2 linked regions of the Desulfosediminicola ganghwensis genome follow. The protein of the gene in region 1 interacts with the protein of each later gene in a pairwise test. Links are inferred from orthologs where the notes say so. Each region holds a gene or a part of one and is shown in the gene's direction. Other genes may lie near its edges. The genes, in order: FCL45_RS12845 and mrdA.

Region 1 (16,341 bases):
CATTTTGGAAACGGAACCGATAGAGGGAATAGCCTCCCCTCTGAACCCGAGGGTATTGATGGCGTTCAGGTCCTTATCGGTTTGTATTTTAGAAGTACCATGTCGCTCAAGGCTGAGTAGCACATCGTCCTCATCCATTCCCTCACCGTTGTCAATGATGCGGATGAGCCGGGTGCCGCCGCCCTCGATCTCAACTTCAATGCGGTCTGCACTTGCGTCAAGACTGTTTTCAACCAGTTCTTTGACGACGGAGGCCGGGCGCTCTACTACTTCGCCTGCAGCTATCTGGTTTGCCAACTGCTCAGGCAGGATACGGATTTTAGCCATGAATGAAACGAATTAGAGTTGCTTGTTGAAAGGTAAATGGTACATTTGGGTCTGGTCATTAAAGATACAGAAAGAGCCAATTTTTACCAACACTATTCTCCTTGTGTCAGACGAAAAGAAAAGCAAGTCATCCAAGGCTTCCAGTAAGCCAACCCAGCCTCGCAGGAAACCGCGTAATGAGAAACATATAATCGGGTTTCTGTTTTCAATCTGCCTGCTGCTCACTATATTTCTGGGCAGTTCTCTCTTTATAATGAAGAGCTTGCAGATCCCGGATATTCGCACAGTAGCCAATTACCAACCGGCTGAGGCCTCTATAATCTATGACCGGCACGGCAGAGTTATCGAGCGGGTCTTTGCGGAAAACAGAACCGTTGTGGAGCTTGAGGCCATGCATGAACTGCTCCCGGATGCTTTTGTAGCTGCCGAAGATGGCCGTTTTTATGAGCATAAGGGGCTTGATTTTATCTCGGTAATGCGTGCCCTGGTGGTAAATTTGAAAAGTGGTCGCAAGAGCCAGGGAGGTTCCACTATAACCCAGCAGGTGGCTCGCGGCTTGCTGCTTAGCCCTGAAAAAACATATATCCGAAAGTTCAAGGAGGCGATACTTGCCTGGAGAATAGATACTCTTCTGACCAAAAAGGAGATCCTCTATATCTACCTCAATCAGATATACCTGGGTGAGGGTGCTTTTGGGGTGGAGGCCGCTTCTCAGGTGTATTTTGGTAAATCGGCCTCGCAGCTGACTCTTGGAGAGGTGGCGCTGCTTGCCGGTCTGCCGCAGGCACCCACCAGATATTCTCCTTTGAAGCATCTGGATAGAGCTCGGGCGAGGCAACGATATGTACTCAACCGGATGGCGGATGACGGTTATATTACTCCGGACAAGGCCAGGGTCGCCTATATTTCCAAGCTGAATTTGAGAGCTGGCAAGCGGGGATTTGACCCGGTCAACGGGTATTACCTCGATGTGGTCAAAAAACAGGCAACTGAGATCTTAGGTCGTCCACTGCAGGAAGCGGGCGCGAGAATCTACACTCACCTCGATCCGAAATTACAGAAAAGTGCTACTCAAGCGGTGGTCAGTGGACTGCGCTCTGCAGGTGTCCGTCAGGCGCTGAGGGATGTGAATTCGCGCCGGATACCGCAGGGAGCACTGGTGTGTATCGAGCGCAGCAACGGCAGGGTGCGGGCATTGGTCGGGGGGGCTGATTATTTTGCATCACCGTTTAACCGGGCGGTCCAGGCAAAACGGCCTGCAGGTTCAATTTTCAAGCCTTTCGTTTTTGCCGCCGCTCTTCAGGATGGATGGAAACCGCTCAGCATCATCAGTGATGCACCCCTTTCTATTTCCGGCGGTAAACATGGCGTCTGGCAGCCGAAGAATTACTCCGGAAAATATCATGGGGATACCACCTTAAAGAATGCACTGGCAAACTCCTATAACGTTGCGGCTGTCCGGTTGATGCAAAATGTCGGGGTCAAACGAGTTCATGCCATGGCTGACGCCTCTGGCATTACCGCGAAGATGCCACCAGATCTGTCCCTGGCTCTTGGTACGGTGGATGTTTCTTTGCTCGAGATCACTGCTGCTTATGGACCATTTGTCAACAGTGGTATTTACACCGAACCGTCATTTATTCGTCGCATTGTGGTGGAGGACAAAGAGCTCTGGCGGGAGTCGCCCATGAGGGTTCAGGCGATGACACCAAGGACCGCACTCAACATGGAAGCCATGCTGGAAGAGGTGGTGACCAATGGTACCGGAAAGCGTGCCAGTGGCTTGCCCGGCGCAACAGGGGGTAAGACCGGTACCACCGATAAAAACAGAGACGCCTGGTTTGTTGGCTTTAACGGTAACTATATCAGTGGAGTATGGGTCGGCCATGATCTGAATCAGACCCTTGGCGACAAGGAAAACGGTGGAAGAACGGCTGTACCCATCTGGAGGGATTTTATGGCAGAGGCCCGGGGGGATTCTGCCCGCTGAAAAATCAGGAGACCTGGAAATCGCATCTCGGATTGTTGTATAGGTAACAAAAAAGCCCGACTGGTAAAAATACCGGTCGGGCTTGAATCTTTTCCTGCTCTATACTTCCAGGTTAACCAAAGATACCTTTCAGGGTGAAGAATATCAGCATGGCCATAACAGCGCCTGCCGGCAAGGTGACCACCCAGGAAATAATAATGTTTCCGACGACTCGGAGATCAAGCGCGCCGATTCCTCTGGCTAAACCTACACCCAGTACGGAACCTACCAGGATGTGTGTGGTGGAAACCGGCAGCCCTGTCCTGGAGGCGAGGACTACTGTGGTTGCCGCTGCAAGTTCAGCACAGAAGCCGCGGGATGGTGTGAGTTCTGTGATCTTTTTACCGACAGTAAGCATAACCCTGTAGCCGAGGGTGATAAGACCGAGCACGATACCACCGCCACCCAGCAGCAGAATCCAGACAGGCAGATCGGATTCCTGCATAACTTCACCACCGGAACCGACAATACTTACTACAGCAGCGAGCGGTCCGATTCCGTTTGCCACATCGTTTGAGCCGTGGGCAAAGGCCATGGCGCAGGCCGTAAAGAGCATCATCGGGCTGAAAACTTTCTCCACACTGGCGAAGTGGGTTTCCCGGTTGGTGCCGATATCTTCTTTAATATTTCTGATGAAGTACCAGCCCAGCGCAGCTGCCATTGCGCCAATAATGCTCGCGACGGCAAAACTCTGGAGGACGGTGAGATCAACGTTCAGATGTTTGAGTCCCTTGAAGAGGGTGACAAGGGAGATCATGAAGCCCACCATGAAAATGTAAGCCGGCGCGTACTTCTTGGCGTTCCTTAGTGGCTGATCCGTGTCGAAAATAAGCTTTCTGGTGCTCATCACCAATAAAAAGGCAATCGTGCCACCAATAGCAGGGGATATTACCCAGCTGGCAACAACGCTGCCCACTTTGCTCCATTTAACGGCTTCGGGTCCGATTCCAACGAGAGCAAATCCGATAAGCGCGCCGATAATGGAGTGTGTGGTTGACACAGGCCAACCTCTGGTAGAGGCAATCATCAGCCATAGTGCAGCAGCCAGAAGCGATGCCAGCATACCATAAACAAGGATTTCGGGATTGGCAGCGATACCGGAGGGATCGATGATGCCTTTACGAATTGTTGAGGTAACATGGCCTCCAGCCAGTACAGCCCCCATAAATTCAAAGATAATGGCGATGCATATAGCCTGTTTTACGGTGATGGCACCTGCACCAACAGAGGTTCCCATGGCATTGGCAAGGTCATTGGCGCCAATACCCCAGGTCATGTAGAGTCCGAAGATAACCGCCAGGATGACCATGGCGGTTCCATAAGTAGCAATAATTTCCATTTTCCCCTCTTATTTGGACAGGAACAAAAGTACGCGGTCAGCCATATTCTCAGACTGGTCTGAAATGTTGCCAAGAAGTTCGAGTATCTTGTACCAATACATCACAGAAACTGGATCTAATTCAGCCTCAATTTCAAAAAGCGCCCTGCGTGCGCGATGGAGGATGGCGTCGATATTGTGTTCGCTGCGGCGAACACCGGCAATCATTTCGGTGACTCGTGCCATTTCACGTCCTCCAAAGCCAACTTCCAGCAACTCGTCGAGTTGTTCAATCATTTCCTTGGCTTCGGAAGTTACCTCCATGGTTCCCTCAAGCAGCTCGTCAAGATGGGATTTGAGTTTGTCGGGGACAATCATATCCCTGAAGGTGACTATCTGACTGATAGCTTCTGCCGTGTCGGCAATGGAGTCCTGATCGCTGATAAGACCGAGTAAATCTTTTCTGTCTACCGGCATCAATAACGAGGTAGGCATGTTAAGTCTGAAGGTGGATTTGATTTTATCCGCTTCAGTTTCCAGTTCACTGATTTGTCGGGATAAATTTCTGGTCTGTCCTTTATCCTTGGCATAGATTGCGTCGAATAGGGGTGGTACCAGACAGATACAGGAGAACACTGCACGCATGTGTTCCTGAATCGGCTTAAACGGTGAACGTCGGAACAGGCCCGACAGGGGCGTAGTTGATCGCATGATCATTGACCTCTTCACTTTTGTTTTTTTGCCATCAGGCATTTTGGTTCAATTCAAGCTAGAATTGTCTCTCTCCTAACACTAATATTAGGCGAATATTAAAAACAGGTTAAACTAAACCGAACTATCAAGAATTGCCAATCAAATATTGGGCTGCAATTAAGGGTAGATAAATTGAATAAGTACGTTGGACCAGTTAGTTATGGAATCTTTGAAAAAATACTGAATATTAAGATTGTGTTAAGAAAACTATATTACACAAAGAAATTGGCAGGAATTGATCAGGAGGTAATGTGCGGGATCCGGCAGACGAACAACCGGGATTGACGGCGGAACAACCGCCGGGTGTGACCAGGGGCAGGTGGCGATGATTCCAGTTGGAGTCCAATATGACAACCATTGTGCGGCCTGTATGAACATGGCAATGAAAGTCAGATATTATTTATCAGTTTGGTCAGAGGCTCTGCAGGGTAGGTCAGAGGGATAAGGCCACCTTTCAGCTGTTGTAAAATGGCGGGACCCTCTTGATGGGCGCTGTAGATAATATGGTGGTTCTTGATTGAGCCAACGTTTTTCCAGATTGAGCCGAATGGGTCAAGTGGTGTATGACCGACTATGAAAGGTGTTCCTTTTTTAACCTTCAATGCCTTCCTGAATTTTTTAACATCGCTTTTGGTGTATCCTGCCAGATAATGAGGCCGCTGGAGCCTGTTTTTGGTCACTTCTCTGATGAGTACGGGATTGTCGGCGATATGTACTATGTCATCGTACGTGACCTGAGTACGTGGTGGGGCCGCGTGGCAACCATAAAAGTGTTTGGATTTGACGACATAGGCGAGTTTGTCATACAACTTTTCCATCTCCTGCGCATATTCTTCGCCACGGAGTTCAACCAGGCGGTTACGCATCAGCACTCCCTGAAGAATACCGTTTTTACTGATATTCGTGGCAAAAGTGTCGTGGTTTCCGCGTATGTAGAAGAAGTTTTCAGGAAAGCGAAGTTTGAGTGTTATGATCAGATCCATCAACAGGATTGAGCTATCCATTGACTCCATCTCGTCGAGGAGTTCTGAATGAACTGCATCGCCAAGAATTATGATTGTCGTTGATTTAGATTGCAGGCAATTGAGCAGGCAGTTCTCGGCGATAATTTTTAGCAGGTTATCAACCATTCCATGCAGATCACCGATAATCAGGGGCAACGCGCGCTGATCGAGTTCAATGATTCCTCCTGGCATGCCGTCTCGCCTGGGTGGACGCATTGGTTCATTATCCATCAGGGTGTTGAGTTCCTGAATCCGTTTTAGCGCCACATCAGGCTCAAGCAAAGCGATCGGGCCTCCATAAAGATGCCGTATGGTGATAAAGGCTTTCTGTCGATTTGCCTCGACCTGCTCCCGGTAGTCCAGATCATCAAAACGAACAAGTTTGACACCGTATTTCTCGTCAAGCGGGGTTATGGTCAGATCTCCCCTGTTATTTGTGATAGTGGCGTGGCGATTTGCTACTTGTTCCGAGAACTGAAGAATAGTGTCGTATTCGCTGTTGGCTTTACCGAGGATCACCGTTTCACCAGGAGCGATGCGGACAAAACCGGTGGGGTCTGTGCTTGAGCATGCCTGGGGGGTGTTGATGATCCAGCTCTTTCGTATATCTTTGCGTTTGACTCCCAGTGGAATTTCAGGGTGGAAGCAGAGGCGCTGGTCACCAAGAAGCATTTCGAATGTTCGGCCATCATGGGCGATTCTATTGATCCCCCTGATACGACGTATGTCATTGGTGATGGTAAACCAATTGCCTTGTTTCATACCAATGACCTGCTTCCAGCCTGCCCAGGTCTTAAGGCTCGGGCGTGGTGGGCTATAACTGATCGCCCATTTAGGTATGGTGGCAACGCCCTTTTCGGCTATACGCATCGGCTTGCCCTCAAGCCCTATGCGAATATAAACATTTAAACCAGCCCGATGCAGATAGAGGGCAATTTCCTGGTATGCCTGGATCTGTTTCTGAACAATTTCCTCGGTTAATTCTGTATCAACTGGAAAATAACCGCGGCTCTGACGTTCTTTCCGGCGTCTGTAAATTGTCTCATAGTCGGGAAGAAGGAATTCGAAAATATACCGTTGCCGCCAGTTGGTCTGGAAAAAATATTGCTTTTTAGGCGGAATCTTGAGGCGTTCAAATTCGATTGGTGGCGGAGGATCCTGCTCCAGCCATTCCTTTTCAAAGACAGTAAGAGCTTCTTTGTGCCCGGCAAAAGGCATGCCGAGGTGGACCTCCCGCGGCCTGTAGATCAGCGTCTGGTCTTTCCACCACCCTTTTCGGGTAAGGTCGATATACCCTTCGTTAGGCCACCCTTTGATCTGGTTGATATAATACGATTTTCCAGCTCCCGGTGGCCCGGTTACCACCAGTTGCAGGTATTCCAGACCAATGGGCATCGCCACGCCGCGAATATTCTGGATATCCTTGATCGGTACCAGTATTTTATGTAGAGGGTCTTGCATTTTCACGAGGGGTATTAAAGCGTTAATAGAAATGGAACATAACTTCCTGCCAAGAATACACTTTGTTTGTCTTTGCTGTCAACGCAATGGGATATAAAGTGTCGTATATCTCAGCTTAATTAATGATCTGATTCCCCTTAAAGCCCAGCTTCACGAATCGAGGCGTGAGGAGCAAGTAGTTAGGGGGGGAGGAGTAACAGCCCAAAGCTAAAGAAGTGTTCCCGGCAACTCAATATAATGAATCGATTTCCGGAGGGCCACATGCCAATCTGCCGCATCTCTCTTCCCACCTCTTTAAGCTGAAGATTGGGGGGAATCAGAGTTTATTATTATAAATTAATTTTCCACATATATAACCATGAATTGTATACAAACCTTCTGTTCGCTTGATCAGGGACCGTTGTCAGGGATATTTTTGACGAGTGATGGTGAAAGCCTGCAATCTTTACAATTTATTATCGGGTCTATCGAAAAGGAGCGACTGTTATCACAACGTAATCCCCGTCACAGCGAGTGTGAACTCCACCGTAGGGCACATGACCAACTTGAGGAATATATAAATGGCAGATTACGTTCGTTTGACCTGCCCATACAGCTGAATGGCACCGAATTTCAAAGAAAAGTCTGGCACATCATAGAGGATATTCCTCATGGCCAAGTGTTAACATATGGGCAAATAGCAGCAAAACTAGGGAGTCCGGGATTGAGCCGAGCAGTAGGGCAGGCAGCAAACAAAAACCCGATTCCGCTCATTATACCCTGCCATCGGGTAGTGGGAGCGGGAGGGAAACTTACAGGCTTTGCAAGCGGTGTGGAGCTGAAGTCGTATCTGCTGAGCCATGAGCGGCGTGATCGACTTTGGTAAGGGAAAAAAGCCGATCCACCGCTGAACAAACGGTAGATCGGCTGAATATATCTGAAGCAGATTGACTGCTACAGCGGGTTCATGGTCCAGATACCGCAAGGGCAGGTATCTGCACAGAATCCACAGGCGATACATTTTTTATCGTCGGAGACATATTCAAAGTCGAAATCTGACTTGAATTCATATCCGTTCTGCGAACCGATAATTATCTCGCGGCGGGTAATGGCCCCGGTGGGACAGATGGTCTCACAGAGATGACAGTCACGACACGAAGCGCAGGAGAGGCATCGTTCCGCCTGATCCGTTTCGGTCGATCCCTTGGAACAAGGAGAGTAGTGATTAATGGTGAGTGCTCGTTTGCTGATAACCGATTTGTTAAACGGTTTGAACTCTTCACCTTTGCACTGGGCGATAATGAATTCGGCAGCTTCCTTACCGGCACCGAGTGCGTTGGTGGCAAGTCCTGGTTTTTCCACGTCACCGACGGCGAGTACATTGCCACTGGAAGTGACATGAGCCTTGTTGGTGGTGATCCAGGCGGCACCGCCCACTGTGATTGTCTCTACGGTATCAGGCAGGAACGAGAGAGCCGGTACATCACCGATAGAGATAAAGACCGATTGAGCCGGAATCAGGTCACCTTCGGCGGTTATCAGCCCCTCTTTGGTGATTTCCTTAGTGGAAACAGGCCAGCGAAATTGGGCGCCAAGTTCCTGGGCTGCCTCTTTTTCCTTGCCGAAAGCAAGCGGTTTCTGGATATCCACCAGGGTGACTTTCTCTGCACCAAGCCTATACGCTTCACAGGCAACATCACAGCCCACATTACCGGCACCGATCACAACCACCTCACGGCCCACTTCCATCGGTGAGCTGCTCTTGGCTGATTTGAGGAAGTCCAGCGCGGCGGTTACATTCTCGTGACCAGGGAACTGCAGACGACGGGGCTCGTGAGTACCAATTGCAATAACTACGTAGTCGTAGTCCTTCTGTAATGCGGTGAACTTCTCCTTGCTCATCTCGGTATTCAGACTTACCTTGATGTTTTCCATGGAGTTAAAACGCTCAATCTCAATGTCCCAGATAGCCCGGGGGAGTCTCTCCCAGGGGATAACCTGGGCAAGCTTACCGCCAAGCTGGTCACCTGATTCGAAGATATGTGCGTGGACGCCGGCCAGAGCCAGCTGCCAGGCAACACTCATTCCTGCAGGGCCGCCACCGATGATGGCCACTTTTTTGCCGGTAGATGCTTGAGCTTCAGGGGCATGAAAGTTACCGACAGCCCGACCGAGAATATGCATGTCGATGGAGTCGTCAACACCTGTTCTGGAACAGTTCTCCATACAGAGGTTCGGGCATACGGCGCCGCAAACGGAGGCTGGCAGCGGGGTGTAGCGGAGCAGCATTTCGTAAGCTTCATCCGCTCTACCTTCGCGAATGAGTCTCAGACGGTCAATGGTCGGTATATGTACCGGACAATAGTAGGTACAAGGCGCGGCTGATTCCTGATTGGCCCAGAAAGGTTTTTTGCGGCGCAGGTCATCGGTGACGATTGCTGCAATCGGGCTACGATCAAGGCCCGGGGCCAGATCGCGCAGCGGGTCGCCGCCGAAAGCTTTGTTCCAGTGCTCGTTGCGGAACTCAGCCATAGGCATAGGTCCCGACCACATCAGGGCGCGCTCCTGTGGAGTAATGGCGATCAGGATCTGCCATTCATCACGCTTGGTGAGGGTCTCAAGCAACTCTTCGCGGCCAATTTTCTGCAGGTAGCCGGCCATATTTTCAGAAAGCCACTGCCATTGCTCGTCGTTAGGTACATCAAGCCGGGCATTGTTACGGGAAAATGAACTGTCGGTTTCACCGCGGAAGTAAATTGTACCACCAACCATACCGACACAGGGACGGTAGCCGAGGACATTCTCCGGGGTTTTGGCATCGATACCGCAAACTACAGCGATACCGCCACAGTTGAACTCGGCAAAAGAGTCACCGGTCGAACCGAGAACCCAAAGCTCGGGTTTTTCATAGGCCGGGTTCCACTTGGTCATGGTGAGACCGCGGGCACCTATTGAACCGGCAACGTATACTTTACCAGCGGCCATGGCGTTACAGGCACCATTGGTGGCATCACCGATAACGGTAATTTCCGCGCCGATGTTCAGGTAACCGAGGTCGTCTGAGGTTGCACCTTCACATTTGATGGAGGTGCCGGGTAAACCCATACAGCCGAGACGCTGCCCGGATGGGCCTTTAACTTTGATGTCGAGTCCGTCCTCGTGTTGAAGCCGGATACCGATGTTATGCTGGCCGTATGTTTCTAATAGCAGGGATGAGGCCTCAGACGCAGCAGAGCGAACCATCTTCTCAAACTTCATTGAGCTGATGCGTATTCCGTTGTTGTCGAGACCTTTTATAACAGTCGTAGTCACTGATAACTCCTCATGTCAAGTAACGGAGTATATTGAACTCCGTTACGTGTTTGTTCATTATGTCGGTCTAGCAGACGTATTTGATTTGCAGCCTTTCTGCGGCAGCTTTATCTGCGATACCCAGGGCGTCGGACATACCGACCGGCAGACACTGGGAGCGTCCGAGCGGAGCCATGATCTTCTTGACCTCAGTGTTGATAGACATATATACGTCTGCAACGCGTTCGGCGACCTTGTCCGGGTCAAGACGTCTGTAAAGTTTCGGGCTCTGGCTGGTAATACCCTTCGGGCAGATACCGGTGTTGCAGACGTTGCAGCGGTTCTTCTCGTTGCCGAGGCAGCCGCCGACGGCCTGCATGATATATTTACCGATATGGACACCTGATGCACCGAGCATAACGAGAGCCATGCCGTTCTGGGCAACGTTGCCGTTTTTGCCGATACCGCCGGCTGCAAAGATCGGGATCTCGTTCTGTTTACCCTGTGCTGCGAGATCAAGATAACACTCGCGAACACAGGAAGCGACCGGATGACCGGTGGCATCCATGGAGACGTTATAAGCCGCACCGGTTCCGCCGTCGATACCGTCTATCATCAAGCCGGCTGCGTATGGGTTACGAACCAGGTTGTTCAATACGGATTTGGCAGAAGTTGATGCGGAAATTTTAGGATATACCGGCACCTTGTGCTCAAACGCTGTGGAGAGGGTTTGAACCATTTTCATGACACTCTCTTCAATGGAGTAGAGAGTCTGATGAACAGGCGGTGAAGGCAGGTCAACAGCTTCCGGAACACCACGCAGGCGTGCAATCAGTTTGGAAACTTTATACCACATGAGCAGTCCGCCATCTCCAGGCTTGGCACCCTGGCCATACTTGATCTCGATGGCTGCAGGCATGCACTGCATCTCCGGAATGGCACGGATGATCTCATCCCAGCCGAAGTAGCCGGAAGCGATCTGCAAAATAATGTATTTAAGGTAAGGGCTTCTCAATACCCAAGGTGGGCAGCCGCCCTCACCGGTACACATGACGACCGGGATACCGAGTACTTCATTACAGTAGGCGACACCCTGCAGCATTCCGAGCCACATGTTTGGCGACAGTGCACCAAAGGACATGGAGCCGATCACGAACGGAAATATTTCGCGGGTTGGTGGTATCCAGCCGCCGTTGATGGTTCTGTCGAGAAAATCCTCAGGGGAAAGTACGCGCCCGAGAGTGGTGGTGACATTGAACTCGTGACGACCCGCATCGAGCGCAGGGTCAGTCAGCATCGAAATACGGTCGAACATGATGCGATCGAGCAGGGTCGGACCTTCGACATTTCTACGGCCGCCGCGCTTGTTCGGTTCACCTTTCTGGTTGTTGAAGAATACTGAACGATTTTCGTTGGAATTCGGCACCGGCGTGATTGCCTCATTGGGGCAGACCATGGAACACATGGAGCAGCCAATGCAGGCATTAGCCATCTTGGTTCTCTGACGAATTCCGACGAAGGTTTTATAATCGCTGCCACGTTTTTTGCTCAGCACATCTACACGAGGGACTCTTTGTCTCCGGTAGGTGAGGTGAATTGCCCCTTTTGGGCATATGGCAGTACATTTTCCACACAGGGTACAGCGATCCTCCCGATGCTGGATGATCCACTGTAAATCAGTGTAGCTTAGGCTGCTTGGGGTAACGGTAACTGATTGTGTTGAGACCATATGGTTAATTCCTTTCTATGGGGAGGGATGATAACTGTATGTTCGCGCATTGGCTGGAAGTCGAGGGATGGGTCCCGGTCGGGAACCAGTGCGTCTACGCCACAAATCTCTGAGGCAATGGCCCAGGCGCCATCACGGCCGCCAACGGTTGCCGGGCGCAGTTTCTTCTGGTCCATTACCAGCATGCAGGTTTCGTCCGGCAGAGTACCGATGACAGCGTTGGGACCATCGATTACCAGGCGACGACAAACATTGCGCAGACCTTTTAAGAACTCTCCCTGGGGATGCTTTTCAAGCTCTTTGGAACTGAGTGGAGTGATGATATGTTTGTACGCCTCAAGCGGCAGCTTGAGCTGTTTGAGTGTGTAGTGCAGAATATGGGCAAATACTTCAGAGTCACTCTGGTAGCCAATGTACCCTGGGATGTTTTTGCCAAGCAGCCAATCTTTAATCGGTACGAAGGCGGTGTTCTCACCATTGGTCATGGTGGCAATACCTTCTATAAAGAATGGGTGGCAGGCGTACAGGTTAATGCCGTAGTTGGTGTTCTGCCGACCCTGGGCCATGCAGACACGCGACTTGATCTGGCCGTCCCATAAAGAGAGTGCGTTGCCGATCTCAAGCGGCCAACCGACTTCCTTGATCATCGCAACATCAGGATAGAAGGAGAATACTGTCAGGTCGTTGTTGTTGTCCTCACCCAGCTTTCTTAAGGCGAGACGAGTGAGTAGCAATTCCCTTTCGCGCTCTTCCTGCGGTTTGTCTTTAAATTCAACAGGCATGCGGTAGGCACGAAGAAAGTATCTGTAGCGGTCTTTGGCTTCGATGAGTTCCGGACGCATGGTGAAACGATGGTCATATTTGAGCTCGTATCCGCGTTCATCCATGAACTCATCCATGCGCTGTTCCGCTTTTTTAGAATGTGCGATTCCGGAAAGAATCGGGAAGCGCGGATTGTATTTGAAATCTTCAAACTCCATCCCGCGAAGTAGCAGTCCAAGCCCGGAGCCATCATAACCTTCCTGCATGGCTTCCATTGCCTGTATCACTTCGTACGGGGAGAATGGTTCATTCGCTGTTTTTAGAGCTAAGCGACACATGGTTTCTCCTGCTGAAAATAAAGAAAGTAGCCCGGATGGGCTATGTTAAACGCGTCTATGAGGTACAAGCCGGGACGGGGATTCCTGCCGGATGAACAAAGACTAGAAAATTACGATACTGCGAAGTTGGATTTGTAGATTTAAATAAAATTCCAGAGAAAGTCAAGAAAAATACTATATTGTCAGATTTCTGGCAAAAATTCAGAATAATATTCAAAAATGTAAAAAAAGAGGTGCTCAATTGTCGGTATGGGCAATTACGGAGTAAGAGGAGCAGGGAGGTCATTCAATGAAAAATTGTATGGATTGGTTTAAATCAGGATTTTTTATCTGTAAAGATGGGGCAGGCGCCCTGTTTATCTCGTGAAATGTGAAGATTAGGCTGTTGGTGCCAGGAACTGTATATTGAGTTTCATCGTAAAGGTGGCACTATGATCTGAACTAAGCCTGATCTGGTGGAATACCAGTTGGAGGGCTCACCTTGCAGGACCCGGGTGGAGTGAATGATTCTCTGCCGACGGAAGTATTGCAGTTGAGCAGAAATGCAGGCCCAACACAGCTGCTTGAGATGCCGGTGCCTGGGGAGTGGTAGGAAATAAAAAACGCCAGTTACCTTAGCGATGGAGTCGCAGAGTATGCTGGCGTTTAAAAATCAGGGTGAAAGGGGCTATTTCAAAATGCGGCCGATGTCTTTGACCTGATCAACTTTTTCTTTGATCTCTGCGGCTTCTTTGACGCCTGGGATATCATCGACGATCTTCTTGGTTTCTCCTTCAACGTCACTGACGCCTTTTTTGAAAGAGGAGATGGCCTTGCCAAGTCCGTGTCCGATCTCTGGAAGCTTTTTGCCACCGAAAACGAGCACTCCTATGGCAAGAATTACAATTAGCTCAGGTGTGCCGAGTCCAAACATGATTTGCTCCTAAGGGGCTGTTGCTTCTAATGCGATGTAGCGAGAGGTTTGATCAAAAAACTAAGCGGTCTTGTCGCTGTTGTCTTTCTTGTCCTCATCAATTTTCTTGGGATCCTCTTCCTGACGGGTAGCCTCTTTGAAATTTTTAATACCTTTACCAATTCCGGAGCCGATCTCTGGAAGTTTACCTGCTCCAAAAATAATTACAATAATAACCAGAATAACGATGAGTTCCGGCATTCCAAGTCCGAACATATATTTACCTCGGCGAAAGAAATTACAATAAACTGACCATCTTTAGCCTAGACGGATGGTCTTAAAAAAGTGCCACTAGAATGTAGAGTAGAATCGACAGAAAGTCAAGGATGTTGGATTCCCGGCCGATTGCCCTGACAATTATCAAATTATGTCATGTGCTTTTTATGACTTGAGCGATTGCTGCAGCTTTTGCGAGAATTTTTTCCTCGTCAAGAGTGGTGAGTTTCCTGTCTCGCATGACGACCTTCCCGTTAATGACCGAGTGAAGCACATCCCCGCCCCGTGCAGCATAGACCATGTGTGATGGTATATTATAACAGGGCGTCAGGTGAGGCTGATCGAGGTCGATGACGATGCAGTCAGCTTTTTTGCCAACCTCCAGCGTGCCGATATTCTGGTCGGCATTCAAGGCTATCGCACCACCTATGGTGGCGGCAGTGAGAGTGGTTTCCGCGTCCATCACGGTGGGATCACTATGTATTGCTTTATGAATTTTTGCCACACTGTTCATCTCGCCGAACATGTCCACATCATTATTAGAAGCGCTGCCGTCAGTGCCGAGAGAGAGGTGGGCTCCGGAATTGAGGAGTTCGACCACCGGGGCTGTACCTGAGGCGAGTTTCATGTTGGATTCAAGGCAGTGGCTTATTTTTACTTCGTTGCTGGCAAGGATTTCAATTTCCTCATCATCCAGCTTAACACAGTGTGCTGCCAGCACATTGGGGCCAAGTAGATTAAGTGACTGCAGATGCCGAACCGGTGATTTGCCGTATCGTTCTGTACAGGTATCAACTTCTGACTGATTTTCCGAGAGATGGATATGATAGATGCTGTTTTCCTTCGCTGCAACTTCTCCCAGTCTTTCCAGTAGTTGCGGTGAGCAGGTGTAGACACTGTGCGGATCGGCAGTAACAGTGATTAGCTGGTCGTCCCGGTAGTGATCGAACATTTCCTGAATATAGCTGAAACCATTCTCCAGTGGACCGTAGCAGGGTGATGGGAAATCATAGAGAACTTCACCAACCCAGCAACGCATACCGGCTGTTTGTGCTGCTTTAGCGACCTCTTTCGTGAAGAGATACATGTCACAAAAGCTGGTTGTGCCGGATTTAATCATCTCTGCGATAGAGAGCAGCGTTGAATGGTAGACGATTTCCGGTGTAAGTTTGGCTTCCGCCGGAAAGATATGGTCCTGCAGCCAGGTCATCAGCGGCAGGTCATCGGCGATACCCCTGAAGCATGCCATTGCAGCGTGGGTGTGGGTGTTTACCAGCCCTGGCATCACCAGACCGTGGGGGGTGTGAAGATGTTCGGCTTGCGGGTATTTACCGGTGAGTAAGCCGGTGGGCGCTATTTCTGTTATGGCGTTACCTGTTACAGCTACTCCGTGGTTATGGAGCACAGAGGACTGGCTGGCGGCAGGGAGCAGGTACTCACCGCTTATTATGAGATCCGGTTGTTCCATGGGATACTCCAGAAAGAAAATAAGATTTGTGAATACAGCCTATTGAGATCTTGATTGGCTGTGAACATACCACGACAGCAACCTGGTCGCATCTCGATTTCGCCATCGACAGGGTGACCTAAATGGAGAGTGATGGCAATCTGCGGGTTACCTCTGTAACCAGCTGCTGGAGTTGCGGAGTTACTTTGGCAGCAGTAGCTATAATGTCTTCAAGAAGGATCGGCTGAAAATTGTCAGGATCGTTAACATTGGAAACAACCGAGAGACCGAGTACTTCCATGCCAGCGTGGCGCGCTACGATCACCTCCGGCACAGAAGACATTCCCACAGCATCCGCTCCGGAATCACGCAGCCACCTGGTTTCCGCAGGCGTCTCCAGACTTGGGCCTGGTATACAGGCATAGGTGCCGCTTATCACGTTTTTCAGGCCGCAGGTTGTGGCACAATCCATGGCTGTTTTAATAAGGCCGGGGTGGTAGGGCACTGAAAGATCTGGAAAGCGCGGTCCCCACTCATCAATATTTGGACCACGAAGGGGATTTTCGCCGAGGAAATTCAGATGATCTCTGATCGCCATAATAGAGCCGGGAGCGATGATCGGGTTGAGGCCGCCGGCAGCATTGGTGAGAATGAGTAGTCTGGCCCCAAGGAGTGACAGTACCCTGATGGGAAAGGTCACTTCTTTGGTTGAGTAGCCTTCGTAAAAGTGAAATC
Region 2 (16,300 bases), 2.1 Mb from region 1 along the record:
ACGAATGACGCTGGCGTCTTTAGAGGAAAGTCTGACTCTTCCAAGGAACTGCCTGATGTTGCTCATCCAGTATGTATGACTTTTTTCTTTCAGAAAATCAATACGTAATAAGGCATCCTCCACATGCTTATACATCCCTTCGAGTTCGAAAGATGATGCATATCTTGGATTGGGCTCAACAGCGTTGGGGGCGTGAACTATACTGAAATACAGTTCATAGCAGTGGATAGCGACAGCCTGGGCCAGATTGAGTGATGAAAAATCGGCTGTCGGAATGCATGAGGTGTAATTGCAGTATTTTAGTTCGTCATTGGTCAGGCCGGTATCTTCCGGGCCGAACATTATGGCCATATGGTTGTTGGGGAGATCGGGGATAACCGCTTCTATCACTTCCCTGGGATTACGCTCGATGGTTCTCTTTTTGCCGAGTCGGGCCGTGGTGCCGACGATAATCGAAAAGGGTTTCAGTGCTTCCTCCAGGGTGGAATATACCTCTATCGAGTCGAGAAGATGTGCAGCTTTGTGGGTGGCCATTTTGGCCATGTTTTCCCGGTCCGGCATTTCGTCGCGGACCAGAATGATTCTGCTGATGCCCATATTAAAAGCGACCCTCGCGGCAGAACCTACATTTTCTGCAAATTTCGGGTGGACGAGGACAATGGCCACCTGGGATAAAAGCTCACGGTCTTGATGCATGATATCTGTCAGGAAAAGGAAATTGTAAAAGGAGGGGTGTTGGCAGAGGGCTTAAACAACAAGCAGAGATTGAACCGTTGTTTCGGTCAATCCCTGCTTGAAGTAATTGAAACTGACGTCGAATTTCCGCTCGTGCAGAAAAATCTCAGTTTTTCTTGCTGGTGGTATCCATTGAGATTCTGCTGATTTTTTCGTACTCTTCAACCTGCTTGTCAGCGGTAGAAGGCATCAGTCTTTTAAGCAGAGGTACCACACCACTTTCAGATTTTTCGAACAGTCTCTCAGCCTCCTTCAGGGTAACCTGCCAGGCTGGTGCAAACCCTGGAGCTTTTTCGAACATGATGTCGATTGCGGTCTGATAGATGTAGTATTGACGAATCTCTTTTCGACCAGGCTTCTGGTTCAGTGACTGCACAGTAATGCGGAGATTGTCGCGCTCCTGCTTCAGACGGGTCAGCTCTGCCTTACGCCGTTCGTTATCAGTAGAATCGATTTCCAGTTTGGTGTGCAGATGGTTGCGCAGACGGTCAACCTCTTTACTGAGTTCACGTCTGCGAAGCAGTCCGCGAATGTACATAAACGAACACAAGATGATACAGATCACTAAGCCTAAAGCAAGCCCCTTGGCAAAAGGATTGCCGAATAACGACGCAAGCATGCTGGTTTCTTCCATATGAACTATCCTCCAGAACGAGTTAACCGTAAAATATATCTTTAGAAAAAAAAGTATTAATCAGTACCTTCCTGAGAGTACTTAATTCGAAATAGTGCAGCAAGTCAAGGTGCAAAAATATCGATCAATATAGGCCCTGTCGGCTAGATGGACTGATTTTTAAGTCTTTCTACTCGTTATTGCTGTGAAGATGGTTCGAAGTAAATTCTGTTTTTATTTCTATCAACATCGCTTGCGGTAACGCTGATGATATCACCAATTTGATAGATCTTGCCGCTTACCTCACCAATGACTCGATGATGTTTGCCGTCAAAGAGGTAATAGTCGTCATTGAGTGACTCAAGTGAGACAGATCCGCTTATGAAGAGATCCAACAATTCGACAAAGAACGCAAAGTCAGTTACGCCGGAAATGATTGCTTTGAACGATTCACCAAGATGCTTTTCCATATAGAGCAGTTTGAGCCGGTCGGCCATGTCGCGCTCTGATGAGACTGCGGTCCGTTCTCTGCCGGAGAGGAATATCCCGACTTCGCGCAGGTCATTCTTTATAGTGTTTTCTGCTTTGGTCTGTTTTTTGCGTGTGCTCTGTTCCGCCAGCATTGCACAGAGCTCTCTGTGGACGATGAGATCGGGGTAGCGACGGATAGGGGAGGTGAAATGGGTGTAATCTGTAGCTGCCAGAGCAAAATGCCCGACATTGTCCGAAGAATATCTGGCCTGCTGCATTGCTCTTAGCAGAAGGTTGTTAACGATATACTCCTTGGGTGAACCTTTACAGAGTTTAAGAACTTTGCCAAACCACTCAGCAGTTGATTCGGGTGGGGGGAGCTGAAGATCGAGCGTCTTGGCGAATTCGCTGAATTCCACAATTTTGTCATGATCCGGCAATTCGTGAATTCGATAGAGGCTTTGACGATGTTTCCTGGTGAAGGTTTCTGCCACCGCTTCATTGGCTGCCAGCATAAACTCTTCGATTATCTGATGGGCAAAATTCCGTTCAGCTCTGGTTATGCTCTCGATATGACCGTCTGTATCAAGTTGGATTTCGGCTTCGGGCAATGAAAAACCAATAGAGCCTCTCTCCAGTCGCCTGGCGAGGAGTACCCGGGCGAGGTCGTTTGCATGATCAAGCATGGTAAGAAAGGGACCAAAAGCGTTTCGAGTCTCTTCATCTTTATCTATAACAAGCTGGGCAACCGTGGTGTAGGTAAATCTGTTATGACTTTTAATAACGGATCTGCAGAACCGCTTACCGATCCGCTTGCCGGAATGGTCGAAATCCAGGACTGCTGTCACTGCCATTCGATCTACGTTGGGGATAAGGCTGCAAAGATTATTAGACAACTTCTCGGGCAGCATGGGAATTACTCTGCCTGGAAAATATATGGATGTACCCCTTTGATATGCATCCGTGTCGATGGCCGAGCCGGGTTTCACATAGTGAGAGACATCGGCAATTGACACATGGAGTTGGAAACCCTGTGCGGTTTTGGTAACACAGACTGCGTCATCAAAATCTTTGGCTGTTTCCCCATCTATTGTTACATGCAGGATGTCACGTAAATCTTCACGGTCCTCGGTTAGCTTAACGCTTTCATGCAGTTGGTTCGCTTCTGCCAGGGTTTCATCGCTGAAGATGTGTGACAGATGGAACTTTTCAATCACCAGCCGCATTTGTACATCGATATTATCGGCTGGCCCAAGGAGTTCGATGATCTTCCCTTTTATAACAGGCGATGGTTTTTCAGGACGACGGAACTGGGCGATGACTGCAATGCCATTGGCAAGGTTGTCGAAGCCGGCAGGGTTCACTTCGACAGTAAAAGGGAATCTGCTGTCATCCGGGTGAACGAAGCAACCGCGCCGTGTTAATTCTATAGTACCTGCAATTGTGTCTGCCCCAGGGTTCAAAACTTTTAAGATTGTACCTTCAGGGCGTCCGGAAGAGCCGCCACGCCGGGTGTGAACCAGAACCCGGTCGCCGTGCATGGCACCGCCCATCCTGTTCGAAGTGATGTGGATATCCTTGGCCAGATCGGGAGCCTTGGCGTGCTTGACAGCGACGGATACGAAACCAAAGCCTCTCGGATGTTGCTGCAATGTGCCCTCGTAAAGAGGAGCATTGGGACTGAGTTGAAATCTCTTCTTGTCCGCCTTGGTTAATGTTTTAGTATGTAACAGATGAGTAAAAGTACCTTTGACCTCTTGGGTCAGTGTACTCTTTCCGGTAACAGCCCGGGTGATGTCGGCCATGCTTGCCGGTTCTGTGGAGGTGTAGAGGTAGGCCAAAACCTGCTTTTCAAAATGTTGTATTGTTTGGTCTTTCGACGATGATCCTCTTTTGTGAGAGGATTTGGAATGATGCTTTTTTCGTGAGTATCTTTTTTGAGTCATGAAATGAAATTTGTTCCCCCTGAACGGGGAATTCTGTTATTCTGAGACAAGATTGTCTGTTATTTTATTAGTTTTCTTCAGTGTAGCATGGTTTTAGCGGGCAGATATATATCTGTGCCGATGCTGGCATGCGCCTAAAAGGAGAGTATGCGTCGTATTCCTTTTGATATAGTTTCTTACCGTCGGCAGATGCTTGACCTCTTGGGAGATTCTCCGGATCAGGTTGTTTTCTGGGAAGCACTCGATTTTGCAATTGAGGCCCATTATGATCAATGGCGTAAATCTGGTGATGCGTATATCCTTCATCCTTGTTCAGTTGCCAAAATTCTAGCCGAAGAGATGGATATCATCCATCCGGAAATTCTTGCTGCTGCACTGTTACATGACACTGTTGAAGATGTGGAGGAAGTGACGGCTGAAGTGGTAGGTGATCGATTTGGTCACTATGTTCAGGCAATCGTTGAGGGTTGCACAAAAGTAACGCATGTTTCGGGCAGTAAGCAACATAATTCCCAGAGAACGCACAGAAAAATATTTTCAGGTGCGGCACTGCGACCGGAAGTTATGCTTGTTAAACTTGCCGACCGGCTGCACAATCTGCGTACCCTGCAGGCATTGCCGCGCAAGAAGCGCCAGAGAATAGCTGATGAAACAATAGATATTTATGCGCCTTTGGCAACCGTGTTCGGCTTATTTACCATTAAGAGGCAGATGTATAATCTGGCTCTGCTTTTTAAATATCCCAAACAGGGTGCTAAGCTTAACAGTCATATCAGGCAGTTGGGCAAGTCACCAATCGGCCTGGAAATAGTACAGGCACTCAGGCAGCAGGTGAAGGCATATGAGCTTCCCGCCGAAGTGAATATGCGTACTAAAGAACTTTGGGCTTATTACGATGCTACCAACCGGTTGCTCCTGAAACGCATCGAAACTCCGATGGAGATCGTTATTGTCGTTAAAGATCGCCATTCCTGTTATCGCGCCCTGGGCATAATCAACGAGACATTCCGTCCTATTCCCCGAACTATCCGTGACTTTATAGCCAATCCGAAGCCGACAGGCTATCAGGGGCTCCACGCAAGGGCTATCATTAAGGGTCAGAAATTCCTCTTTAAAATACGGGACTATGAGATGGCCAGAAAGGCTCAGCGGGGCCTTTTTCGTAACTGGAGTTCAAAGTCGGGTAAGCAGGGACATTTTGTCAAAGAGGTTCAGGAACTCTTCGATGTATTGAGTTCAGACGAGTCGTTCTCGTACCGGGATGTCATCGCCGCCAGTGGCAAGAAAGAAATTTACACCTATACGCCCCAGGGAGATCTTATCTGTCTGCCGTTTAAATCAACGGTTCTCGACTTTGCCTTTCGGGTCCATACTGAGATTGGCCGGACCTGTCTCGGTGCGATGATACGAAATACCAGGGTGCCTGCTGATCATGTGCTGACGGATGGTTCCATGGTCCGAATCATACGAGCCAAGGAGCCGGTTCGCTTTGAGCAGCATGTCATTAATATCTGTAAGACGCCCAGGGCCAGAGCTGAATTGGCCAGAGGATTCAGGATTCGACGGAGAAGAGTTACCCGTCAGGTCGGTGAATCGCTTCTCAGGCAGGAGATGCTCCGTTACGGTTTCCCGTTTCATGTTCTGGAGGGGGAACCATTGCTTCAACTGCTCAGGGATTTCCATGTCGACACGCTGGAGGAACTTTACGGTCGTACTGGTGAGGGGCGTCTGCGGCTTTATGATGTTATGGCCAGGATTAAAAATGATATGTTCGATGGTGTGTCTCCACTTTTCACACCAACCGGAGCCTTTAATAAAATTCAGCTGACCACACTGGATCCCGTAGTTGTGAAGCTCTCTTCCTGTTGTAAGCCAAACCCTGCCAACAAGGATAATTGCGCGTTACTCACCGAGAAAGGGTTCTCAGTACACCACAAAAAATGCACTCGATTGCACTCCATCAAGTTCAGGCGCGAAGACGCGGTAAATATCAGCTGGCAACTTCGGGAAACATCTGTGCGCAAGCAACAGGAGTTGCACATCCTACGGGCGTCCCGGGCTGAAGTTATGCAGTCCCTGGGAAATGCACCAGAAGAATTGGATGTCACCCACCTTCAGCTGCTTTCTAAATATTCCACCCTTGAGCCGGCCTGGCAACTTAACTTCAAGGTGCCGAACCTGCATGCACTGCACAAGGTCTTGCGGCACTTCGACAAGTCCAATATCCCCTATGAGTTTTACCTGGAGTGCTGATCACCTCCAGCAGGTTGCGAAACACTGCTCTGAAAAGATCAGGGTGTTTCAACTTCGTGTCTGGCAATATCCTCTGGGCGGTTCGCATACTTACTGAGAACCTTTACCAGCATATCCGGTAGATCGTCGCGTTGCCTGGAGCTTCTGTGTAGTTGGGTTAGGGTCTTTTCCAGAGTCAGATCTTCACCAAGTGCTATATGCCGTAAAACCAGGGAGACCAGCCGGGTAATTGTTGTCAGATTGGATATTCTTGACTGAAGGTGCTGGTCCCGGTCAAAGGCAGTGGAAGCAAAAATTTCAACTGGTTCACCTTTCATTTCGCTGATGGAGACGTACCAGCTATTGTGTTCCCGATCTTTAGTCCTGTAGCGAACAGCATCCAGAACTTCCGGAAGTACCACCGGATCGCCATTTTTCCTTTCTGGCAGCAGATTTTTGATTCGAGTGACCCGATCTTTGTCTCTGGCAATCATTTCCGCGATCGACCCGCATTCGGAGCAGAGTTCAAGGTTATCAAATGGGGTCAGTTCTCTTTCCTTTATACAGCCTGGACAGGTTCCTGTTCTCTTCTCATTTTTGCTCATTCGTCCACCTACCATCAGGGTTGGATGATTGGATATATTTATCCAACAATTGTTGAAACGTTTTTCCCTCAACCTCTCGTGCTCCGAAGCGGAGCAAGTGTTCCGTTGTCATCTGGCAGTCAACCAGCTGAACCCCAATTCTTTTGAGGTGTTCAATCAGCGCAACAAAGGCTATCTTTGAGCCATCAGTAATCCGGGTGAACATCGATTCTCCGAAAAAGACCTTGTCTATCAGAACCCCGTAAAGACCACCGGCGAGTAGGCCTTTTTGCCAGCACTCGACGCTATGACAGTAGCCACGCCTGTGTAATTCGATATATGCGTTTTGCATTTCATTAATGATCCAGGTCTCTTCACCTTTTTTGGTCCTGCAGCTGGCGCAGTTATGGATGACCTGCTCAAAATCCCGATCAAAGCTGATTTCAAACGGTTGCTTTCGGATGGTTCGGGCTAATCTTTTAGAGACCCTGAGTTCGTTGGGAAACAATACCAGTCTCGGGGCAGTGAACCACCAGAGAATAGGATCACCTTCCGAGTACCATGGGAAAATCCCGTTACTATAAGCTTTAATGAGACGTTCGGGGCTGAGGTCGCCGCCTACGGCAAGCAGCCCGCTATCCTCTGCGAGGTCAGGGTGGGGAAATACAATATTATCTGTTAGTTGAAATACTGGCATGAATGAAGTTAACCGTAGTTTTCCAGGATGTCAATAATATGCGATGCAGAGCAATCGGCAGAGGGAAAATGCATCTGTATCGTAAAATACTCATTAAAATATTAAACACAGAGCCTGTTACGTACCAACAAGAGACCTGCCGGAAAAGCTCATCTTTTAAATAAAGTTGTACCAGGCGATTATGGATATTGAAGGCAGCGAACTGCCGGATCGATTTCAGAGCGGTTGAAGCGAAGTGCCGACAATGGTAGGATTGGTGCGCGATTGGTCATATAATGGCAGGATTAGGTGAATGGTTGTACCTGTTCCAAGTGAAAGGACAACAGGAATTGAACGTTACAGCGAGATTGGAATTGCTGCAAAATGTCTGGTTTATGATTAAGGGCGGCAGTTCCAGATGGATATAGAGAAATGAAGATAGACGACAAAATGACAGAGGCCACCCCTAAGGAATTTTCACCTTTTTCTGAGGAGTTTATTCCGCAAAATTTTCATCCCGAGATAGGGCGTCTGAATCTATTGAAGAATATCAGGCAGGACCTGGCGGAAGGCGTGCCAATGGTGGTGGTAACCGGAGAGGCGGGAAGCGGCAAATCGGTAATAGGTAAGATGGTTGCCAACGAATCAGTTGATGGCTGCCGGCTGATATATTTTAGTAAGACTGTGCTGTCATTTGAAAATGTTGTAAAGGTCGTTGCCCGGATTGTCGGGGTCGAGGTGACAGATCTTACAAGAAAAGGCGTCGCGGCGGCGGTGGGGGAGATCGCCGAATCAGCAGCAAGTTTACCTGAGCGTTTGACGTTGGTTTTCGATGGCGCAGAACGAATATATCTGGCTACACTCGAGCGCATTCGTAAAATGCTGGACATGGTTAACGCTAACAATTTCCGTATGCAGATCCTCTTTATAGGCCGGCCTGGCCTGTTGGAGAACTTGGAACAGTTGCATATTTGTAATCTGAATGAGGTTGTTGAAAAACGTTATGGTCTGCAACCGCTGAGTGAGTCTGAGACCGCCCTGTATATTGAAATGTGTACAGGGCGTCTGGCTCAAGTCGATGCCGGTTCGTTTACTACGGAAGCTGTTGCGCGAATTAATCAGGTCTCGAGGGGAAATTTCAGGAAGATCAATAGCTGCGCAGACGAAGTGCTGAAACGAGGAAACTCAGGGGCTTCCTTTTGTGTCATGTTGGAAAATGCAGAAAGCGGCGAGGGTGGAACCGGAGCAGGGATTAAAGGGGCAGTACTACCTGGGCCTGGCGGTTATTCAAACAAGAAGATGTTGATGGCAGGTGGAGCCATTGTGGCCACTCTTGCTGTTGTTTTTGTGTTGGTGACAGGCAATAAAAAAGAGAGCTACGAACCAATTGAAGCTGTTGCCGGGCAGCGGCCTATTATTGAAGAACCTGAAACAATATTAGAGCAGGCATCAGCCGAAATCGGTCTCACAGAAAGAAAACAGCCTGAACAAGGTACACCGGCAGGGCATGATGTTATTGTTGATAATAGTGCCGGTTTAGAAAATGAACCCACCACAATAAATGAAATAGAGATTGATGAGTTGGTTGCTCTCAAATCAGAATTGCCGGAAGGCGCCGCCGAAGCGAGTACATTGAAACAGGAAGCGTCAGGAGTTGCAGACCTGTCCGAAGACTCCAGCCAGATAGTTAAACCAGATCTGTCCAAGGCATATGCTGAGGAAGCCGATAAGGAAGAAAATTCGGTGATCATTGGTGATGACGATTTCGTCAAGGAAGTAGTCAGCATAGTACCACAGCCCACAGTTGGGAAAAAAATTATTGAAGAGCGGGTAACGCGCAAGCCGGTGACTCTGAAAAAAGGTTCCGCTAAAAGGATTGTGGCAGAAGAAACCGAATCATCTGAATCACAGGGCGGGGCAGAAGAGATCGTGGCTGAGATCGACGGCACTGTTCAAACCGAAGCAGAGAGTGTCGTTGAAGGTCTCTCGAATGAGGATATAGACCTGATATTTGAAAAGTCTCTGGACGATTCCACCGAAAACATTGAGTTTCAGCCCGGTGCGCCTGTAACTGAGATGACTGAAGTAAAACCGGCCAGTACAGAACATTTGAGGGCGGGACAGGATACAGTCGGAACCGTGAGCGCAGAGCCAAAAAAAGTAATAAAACCAGCTGAAGCTACCGTCTCAAGTATCAATATACAGGGTTCGAATATCAAGAAAGTCCCTGAAATGGAGAGTGCTGTTATTGAGTCTTCGGTAACAAAAGTTGATTTGGTAACAGATCCGGGCTTGGAGAATGAATACTTCCGCCGCCTGGCCGCAGGTGAGAACTGGTTGCATGGTGAAAGTGACAGCAAATATACCATGCAGCTCATGGTGCTCTCAGCCGAAAATGCGCAGGAAAATATTGAGCAGATGCTTGACGCCGAAGAATATAGACAGGAAGCCGACAACTTTTTCATCCTGGAAGACAGACAAAATTCCGGGCAGGTGTATGTGTTCTACGGGGAGTACGAAACGATGGAGGCTGCGCGGATGGCACGAGACGCAATCTCTGATGCACTGCGGGAACATAGCCCCTATGTGCTTTCGGTTCCGGTGGCTGTTCAAAAGCTTCTTTAAGCTCTGTGCTCCATAACCGGATTAAAAGGGTCATGTGAGGAACACTTCATTTTTCTTATTTCAGATGAGGGAGCTTATTCAATCCCCTGCGATGATTATCACTGCACCAATGTTTTTTGGGTCTGCATGTATACTTTGTCATGAGGGAATGTGCAGCAAGGGTGCTTACTATCGGGCAGGGCATACCATAAGTAGTTAAAATTAAACTATGGGTGTGTATTTGATTGTGCATCGATGATGCTGTTGTTCGTGTGGAGCCAGTGTGGCAAATGTGTGCTGAGTCGGACGACGGGATGATGGAAAGTGAAGTGTGACGCAAAAAGAAAAGGTTACACAAAATTAATTGTGTAACCTTTTTATATCTGTGGTGGAGCTAGGCGGGATCGAACCGCCGACCTCTTGAATGCCATTCAAGCGCTCTCCCAGCTGAGCTATAGCCCCACATTTTGCTCTCTGCAATTTGTGACCGATTATATACCTGGCTTTGAAATCGCTGTCAACGAAATTTCTTCTATTATTGTAGCCGACACCTAATTTGTTGCCAAACCCTATGGTGGTTTGTTATGGTTTGGAGTTTTGTAAGTGATCTCTTAGAGACCTTGAATTTACGCGATTGAGGGGGGTAAAACACCAAGTCGATATCCCGCTGAATTGATCATCTAATTTCCCCACTGAAGGTGGTTTTTTTACTCCAAGGAAGGCTGTATGTATTCACCATTTAACTTTCTTTTTGGTTGGCTCTCTAACGATCTTGCAATAGATCTAGGCACAGCCAATTGTGTGTTGTACGTCAAAGGTAAAGGGATCGTGTTGCGTGAGCCCTCCGTTGTTGCGGTCCGCCAGGATGGCAGGATGAGCAAAGTGCTTGCAGTTGGGCAGGAGGCGAAAATGATGCTCGGCAAGACACCGGGCAACATCAAAGCAATCAGGCCGATCAAGGATGGCGTAATCGCCGATTTTGAAGTGACTGAGGCTATGCTACGTTATTTCATCAACAAAGTTCATAACAGGCGTACCCTTGTTCATCCGCGTATTATGATCTCGGTTCCATCCGGAATTACCCAGGTGGAAAAGCGTGCGGTAAAAGAATCTGCAGAGTCGGCCGGTGCCCGCGAAGTATATCTCATCGAAGAGCCAATGGCAGCCGCGATCGGTGCAGATTTGCCTATTACTGAGCCGACAGCGAACATGATCATCGATATCGGTGGTGGCACCACAGAGGTTGCAGTGATTTCCCTTGCCGGAATTGTTTATGCCAAATCAGTTCGTGTTGCTGGCGATAAGATGGATGAGGCTATTCTGCAGTACATCAAGCGCAAACATAACCTGGCGATTGGTGAGAGAACTTCAGAGTCGATTAAGACCACTATCGGTAATGTTATGCCGGAAGAGCCATACGAGACCATGGAAATCAAGGGACGCGACCTGGTTTCAGGTGTTCCGAAAACTCTCACTATTTCAGCCGACGAGATTCAGTCTGCAATTGCCGAGCAGGTAGACGTGATTGTTGAGGCCGTAAGGGTGGCACTTGAGGTGACTCCACCAGAACTTGCTGCTGATATCGTCGATCAGGGAATTGTGCTGACCGGTGGTGGAGCACTGTTGAAGAATCTTGATAAGTGCTTGAAAGAGGCTACAGGAATGCCGATTATCGTAGCAGATGATCCGCTTTCTTCAGTGGTACTTGGCTCGGGCAAGGCTCTGGACAATCTGGATATTCTGCGAGAAGTCACCATCTATTAACCGGCTTGCACAGGCCGTTTTTTCGCCTGGCAGGTTGTGTTGGAATGTATCGGTTCAACCTGGCGGTTGGACGCCAAGGTGGTATCGGTTTCTAGCCGATGAATGTTAAGTGGAGATCCGTGAGAAATCGAGCGAAAGCGAGAAATGGACAATCTGGCCTGCTTTCAGTGCGAATCCTGCTATTGTTCGGGACTCTGCTGGTGGTGGGCCTTCTTTTGCTTGCCTCAATGCTGGGCGGGCGCTTTGGGGCGTTGCACAGGGTAACGCTTGACCTGATAGCTCCATTGCAATCAGCGGTCACGCACTCATTATCCGGGGTCGCGGCGATAAAAGACGATTATATAGCCCTGATCGAAGTCAGAGAAGACAATAAACGGCTGAAGGCGTTGGTCGATAAGTACATGCTGGAGTTGAGCGAACGTCGGGAAGGGTATCAGAAGTACAAACACTACGAGGAGTTGCTTGAGTTCAAACAGCAAGAGGGGTTTGGCCGTATAACCGCACGAGTTGTGGGTAAAGATCCGTCACTCTGGTTCCAGACTATAATTATTGACCGTGGCTCGGAAGATGATGTGGTTGAGGGTATGGTGGTGGTCAATCCGCGCGGGGTGGTAGGCCAGATTATTCATGCTTCTGAAAATTATTCCAAGGTCTTGCTGGCAAATGCGCCCAGTAGTGCAATTGATGCAATGCTTCAGAAAAACAGAGTGCGCGGCATCTTAAAAGGTGCCGGAGAGCATGGCTACGTACTGCAGTATGTTCTGAAAAATGATGATGTCGCAAAAGGTGATTATATTGTAACTGCCGGTATCGGTGGTATATTCCCGGCTGGTATTCCGCTGGGGCGTGTCTCCAATGTTCGCATCATGGAGCGTGGCATGTTTCAGGAAATAGAGGTTGAGCCGAGCGTGGATTTTCAAAAACTTGAAGTAGTTTTTGTTGACCTCACTGACCGTAAAAAAATCTTGCGTGAAATGTATATGGAGGCAGAGAGATAGTCAGATGCTGGTTGCCATGATCTATCTTCTCCTGGGGGTTTTGCTGGTTGTAGTGCAAACCTCCATGCTGCAGCTTCTACCCGGTAATTTCGCCCGACCTGACATAATATTTCTGTTGGTTGCTTTTTCTGCATATAAGCTGCCCTGGATACCCGGGGTGTTCCTGTCGTTTTCACTGGGGTGGATGCTCGATGTGCTTGTAGCGGCAAATCTGGGTTATTACCCGTTCATTTTCCTTGCGGTTTTTGTCATCCTGAAGACTATCACTGTCAACAGTCCGGTCAAAGAGAGTGCCTATCAGATTCCAATGGTTGGCGTAAGCTATTTCCTGCTGCAGATCGGGTTGTATTTTTTCGCAACCATCTCCGCGGCTCATGCTATACCAGATTGGTCCTGGGGGCAGGTTGTCCAGGACACCTTATTGCTCATATTAGCTGCAATTCCATTTTTCCTTGTTTTCAACAGCCTCTATGAGCATTTGCAGATGCGCAGTGCACGATCTCGGCGCTTGAAAAACAGAACGAGGAACCCGCTTTAAGCGTAGAGGGAAAAGTATATGAAGTTGTTTTTTAAAGAGGTCGAGGAATTCAGCGAGCGGGACGAAGAGGCTGTAGACCTTTTGCGGAGACGTTTGCTTGGCGGAGTCGCTGTTATTATACCATTTTTCTCGATTATCATATCCAGGCTCTGGTCATTGCAGATTCTCCACGGCGATGATTACAAGGAACATGCTTACAGTAACAGGGTGAGAGTTCAGGAAATAGCAGCTCCCCGTGGCCACATACTCGACAGAAAAGGGCGTGAGATTGTTACCAACAGGCCTTCTTTTAATGTGGTTCTCATGCGTGAGGACAGCCATGACATCGAGGAAGTACTGAAACGTCTTGCGCCGGTGTTAAAGGAAGATATATCCCTTCTATGGGAGAGGATTCGCAAATCCTCGGGAGTGCCACGGTATTTGCCGATCACTCTCAAAGAAGATATTGACTGGCAGACCCTGGCCTATATTGAAAACCACAATCAGGAGTTTCCAGGTATTCGTATTGAGGTGAAACCTGTCAGGGTGTATGAGTACGGGAATCTTGCCTCCAATACTATCGGTTACCTTGGTGTGATCAGTAAGGCAGAGCTTGAAAAGTCAGATCAGAAAATCTATAGCGGCACGGACCTTGTTGGCAAGCAGGGGTTGGAGAAGCTCCGCGAAGCAGATCTCAGGGGTGGCAAAGGACATCGCTATATTGAAGTAGATGCCAGAGGTTTTGAACGCAAACAGCTCAAACAGATCGATCCCTTGCCGGGCAATCAGATTTACCTCACTATAGATGCCGAACTGCAGAAGGTTGCAGAGAACCTGATGGATAGGGATGAGCGCGCTGGTGCAGTAGTTGCCATGGAGGTGAAGACCGGGCGCTTGCTCGTTCTGGCAACAACGCCGTCAATCGTGCTCGATCAGTTCATCGGCGGTATCTCACACAAGAACTGGAACGCCCTGCGTGATAATCCACAGCATCCGTTGCTCAACAAGATTGTCCAGGCAAACTACCCGCCTGGCTCAACCTACAAGATGGTCATCGGTCTGGCTGGCCTCGCGAAAGGTCTGGTTGATCGCGAAACCAAAATCTATTGCCCTGGTCATTATTCTCTCGGCAATAAAACCTATCGCTGCTGGAAGCATAGCGGGCATGGTTCCGTAAATCTGGAAGAGGCTCTTGAGCAGTCCTGTGATGTTTACTTTTATCAGTTAGGGCAGTGGCTTGGGGTTGATACTATAGCAGAGTATGCCAAAAAATTCGGCCTGGGTGAGAAAACCGGCGTGGAGATGGAGCATGAAAAAAGTGGCCTCGTCCCTACCAAGAATTGGAAAAGGCAGCGGTATGGTGAAAGATGGCATGACGGTGAAACAGTAATTGTGGCTATTGGCCAAGGCTATAATCTTGCAACGCCTATCCAGCTCACGGTAATGACAGCTGCTTTGGCGGCCAATGGTAAAAGAATGCAGCCGCAGTTGATAGAGAAAGTTGTCGATCCCAGCGGTGAAGTTACCGATACATTCGAGCCGATAGTTGTGGCCGATGAAAAATTCGATTCCCGGTTTATGGATATCATTCATCAAGGCATGGTAGACGTGGTTCACGGGAAAAAAGGCACTGCTCGTAAAATTGCGATCGATGGCCTGACAATAGCCGGTAAGACTGGTACATCCCAGGTCGTTCGTGTGGCAAAGTACCGTGGATTGAAAGACGATGACATTCCTTATAATTATCGGGACCATGCACTTTTCACCTGTTATGCGCCGGCGGATGACCCTGAGATTGCGTTGACTGTCATTGTCGAGCATGGGCTTGGCGGGTCCTCGACTGCAGCACCTATCGCCAAGGTAGTCCTTGAGAAGTATTTCGAGGATTATCTTAATGAATTACAAGCGAATGAAGAAAAGGAAAATCAAGCCTGATTGAAACCGGTCAAAAAGGAGTTTCAGCCAGGAGAGAGGATATATATATGATTCGTGTTGACCGGCGGCATTTTGAAAATTTTGATTTCGTACTGCTGCTGCTTATTCTACTTGTTTGTGGTATGGCACTGTTTAATCTTTACAGTGCTTCCTACCCACCCAAACCATATGGGACACCACCCTATCTGAGGCAGGCGTATTTTTTCCTGATGGGTGCGGCCTGTTGTCTGGTCATTCTGAGTTTTGACTATAACGATCTGCATATCTGGAATTATCCGTTCTATTTCCTTGTTATCATGCTTTTACTCCTATCGTACTTTGTCGGCAGTAAGGCAGGTGGTGCACAGCGTTGGATTGACCTTGGTTTTTTTAATCTTCAGCCCTCAGAACCTGCCAAGCTGATGCTTGTCATTTCCTTGGCCAGCTATTATTCCAGAAAAGAGGTCATCGACGGTTATAACCTCAAGCAACTGCTCATGCCCATCTTGCTGACAGGCTTTCCCTTTTTGCTGATCTTGCTGCAGCCGGATCTCGGTACGGCGCTGATGCTTGGCATCATCTTTGTGTCGATGACGCTCTTTGTAAAAGTGAAATTTTCCACCATCGCAACTTTAGGGACCTCCGCTTTGGTGGTGGTGGTTTTCGCCTGGGAAAAATTACTGCGACCTTATCAGAAGCAGCGCATTCAAACCTTTCTCAATCCCGAGCAGGATATGATGGGCAGTGGGTATCAGATTTTTCAATCCAAGATTGCTGTAGGCAGTGGTGGAAAATTCGGTAAAGGATATATGGAAGGTACCCAGGGACACCTGCACTTCTTGCCGGAGCGGCACACCGACTTTGCTTTCTCGGTCTGGGGAGAGGAGTGGGGCTTTGTTGGTTGTCTTTTCTTTCTCGGTTGTTATTTTTTTATGCTGCTCTGGGGACTGTATGTGGCGATGAATGCCCGCGACAGGTTTGGTGTATTGCTTGCGTATGGAATTGTTATGTTGATCTTCTGGCAGGCGGTAATAAATCTCTTGATGATACTCGGATTTTTACCGGTTGTTGGTATTCCTTTGCCACTGGTTTCCTATGGCGGGTCCTCTTTGTTGACCACTGTCGCGGCGTTGGGAATTTTGATGAATGTGCGGATGAGAAGATTTCAGACCCATAATCCTCCCGGGGTGACCTAGTCATCAGCTGCGGATCTGTTGTTGGAACGGTGGGGATATTTTACCTGGAC

Evidence for each region.
Region 2: the proteins of FCL45_RS12845 (region 1) and mrdA interact in binary tests that used the Escherichia coli proteins (3 or more experiments, as listed by UniProt). The link is inferred for Desulfosediminicola ganghwensis from one-to-one orthologs.

The regions. Positions count from the first base shown.
Region 1 is NZ_CP050699.1:3,024,183-3,040,523, forward strand. Bases 1-2,948 are described here. They hold FCL45_RS12845 (penicillin-binding protein 1A), read left to right. Parts: upstream 1-580; coding sequence 581-2,317; downstream 2,318-2,948. Other genes in these bases: mutL (DNA mismatch repair endonuclease MutL), read right to left, coding at 1-327; FCL45_RS12850 (inorganic phosphate transporter), read right to left, coding at 2,430-2,948. In the rest of the region: more of FCL45_RS12850, read right to left, coding at 2,949-3,695; FCL45_RS12855 (TIGR00153 family protein), read right to left, coding at 3,705-4,391; FCL45_RS12860 (metallophosphoesterase), read right to left, coding at 4,817-6,892; FCL45_RS12865 (methylated-DNA--[protein]-cysteine S-methyltransferase), read left to right, coding at 7,251-7,757; FCL45_RS12870 (FAD-dependent oxidoreductase), read right to left, coding at 7,826-10,183; FCL45_RS12875 (FMN-binding glutamate synthase family protein), read right to left, coding at 10,251-11,891; FCL45_RS12880 (class II glutamine amidotransferase), read right to left, coding at 11,849-12,991; tatA (twin-arginine translocase TatA/TatE family subunit), read right to left, coding at 13,659-13,904; FCL45_RS12890 (twin-arginine translocase TatA/TatE family subunit), read right to left, coding at 13,965-14,159; FCL45_RS12895 (amidohydrolase family protein), read right to left, coding at 14,314-15,627; FCL45_RS12900 (purine-nucleoside phosphorylase), read right to left, coding at 15,746-16,341. UniProt on the Escherichia coli protein: Cell wall formation. Synthesis of cross-linked peptidoglycan from the lipid intermediates.
Region 2 is NZ_CP050699.1:5,118,467-5,134,766, reverse strand. What follows is about bases 12,721-15,627. They hold mrdA (penicillin-binding protein 2), read left to right. Parts: upstream 12,721-13,179; coding sequence 13,180-15,075; downstream 15,076-15,627. Other genes in these bases: rodA (rod shape-determining protein RodA), read left to right, coding at 15,123-15,627; FCL45_RS22135 (hypothetical protein), read left to right, coding at 12,721-13,161. In the rest of the region: FCL45_RS22185 (RNA methyltransferase), read right to left, coding at 1-696; FCL45_RS22180 (hypothetical protein), read right to left, coding at 842-1,369; rnr (ribonuclease R), read right to left, coding at 1,546-3,765; FCL45_RS22170 (HD domain-containing protein), read left to right, coding at 3,913-6,018; FCL45_RS22165 (TSCPD domain-containing protein), read right to left, coding at 6,057-6,602; aat (leucyl/phenylalanyl-tRNA--protein transferase), read right to left, coding at 6,589-7,278; FCL45_RS22155 (AAA family ATPase), read left to right, coding at 7,690-9,882; FCL45_RS22145 (rod shape-determining protein), read left to right, coding at 10,588-11,625; rod shape-determining protein MreC, read left to right, coding at 11,745-12,623; more of FCL45_RS22135, read left to right, coding at 12,640-12,720; more of rodA, read left to right, coding at 15,628-16,250. UniProt on the Escherichia coli protein: Catalyzes cross-linking of the peptidoglycan cell wall. Responsible for the determination of the rod shape of the cell. Is probably required for lateral peptidoglycan synthesis and maintenance of the correct diameter during lateral and centripetal growth.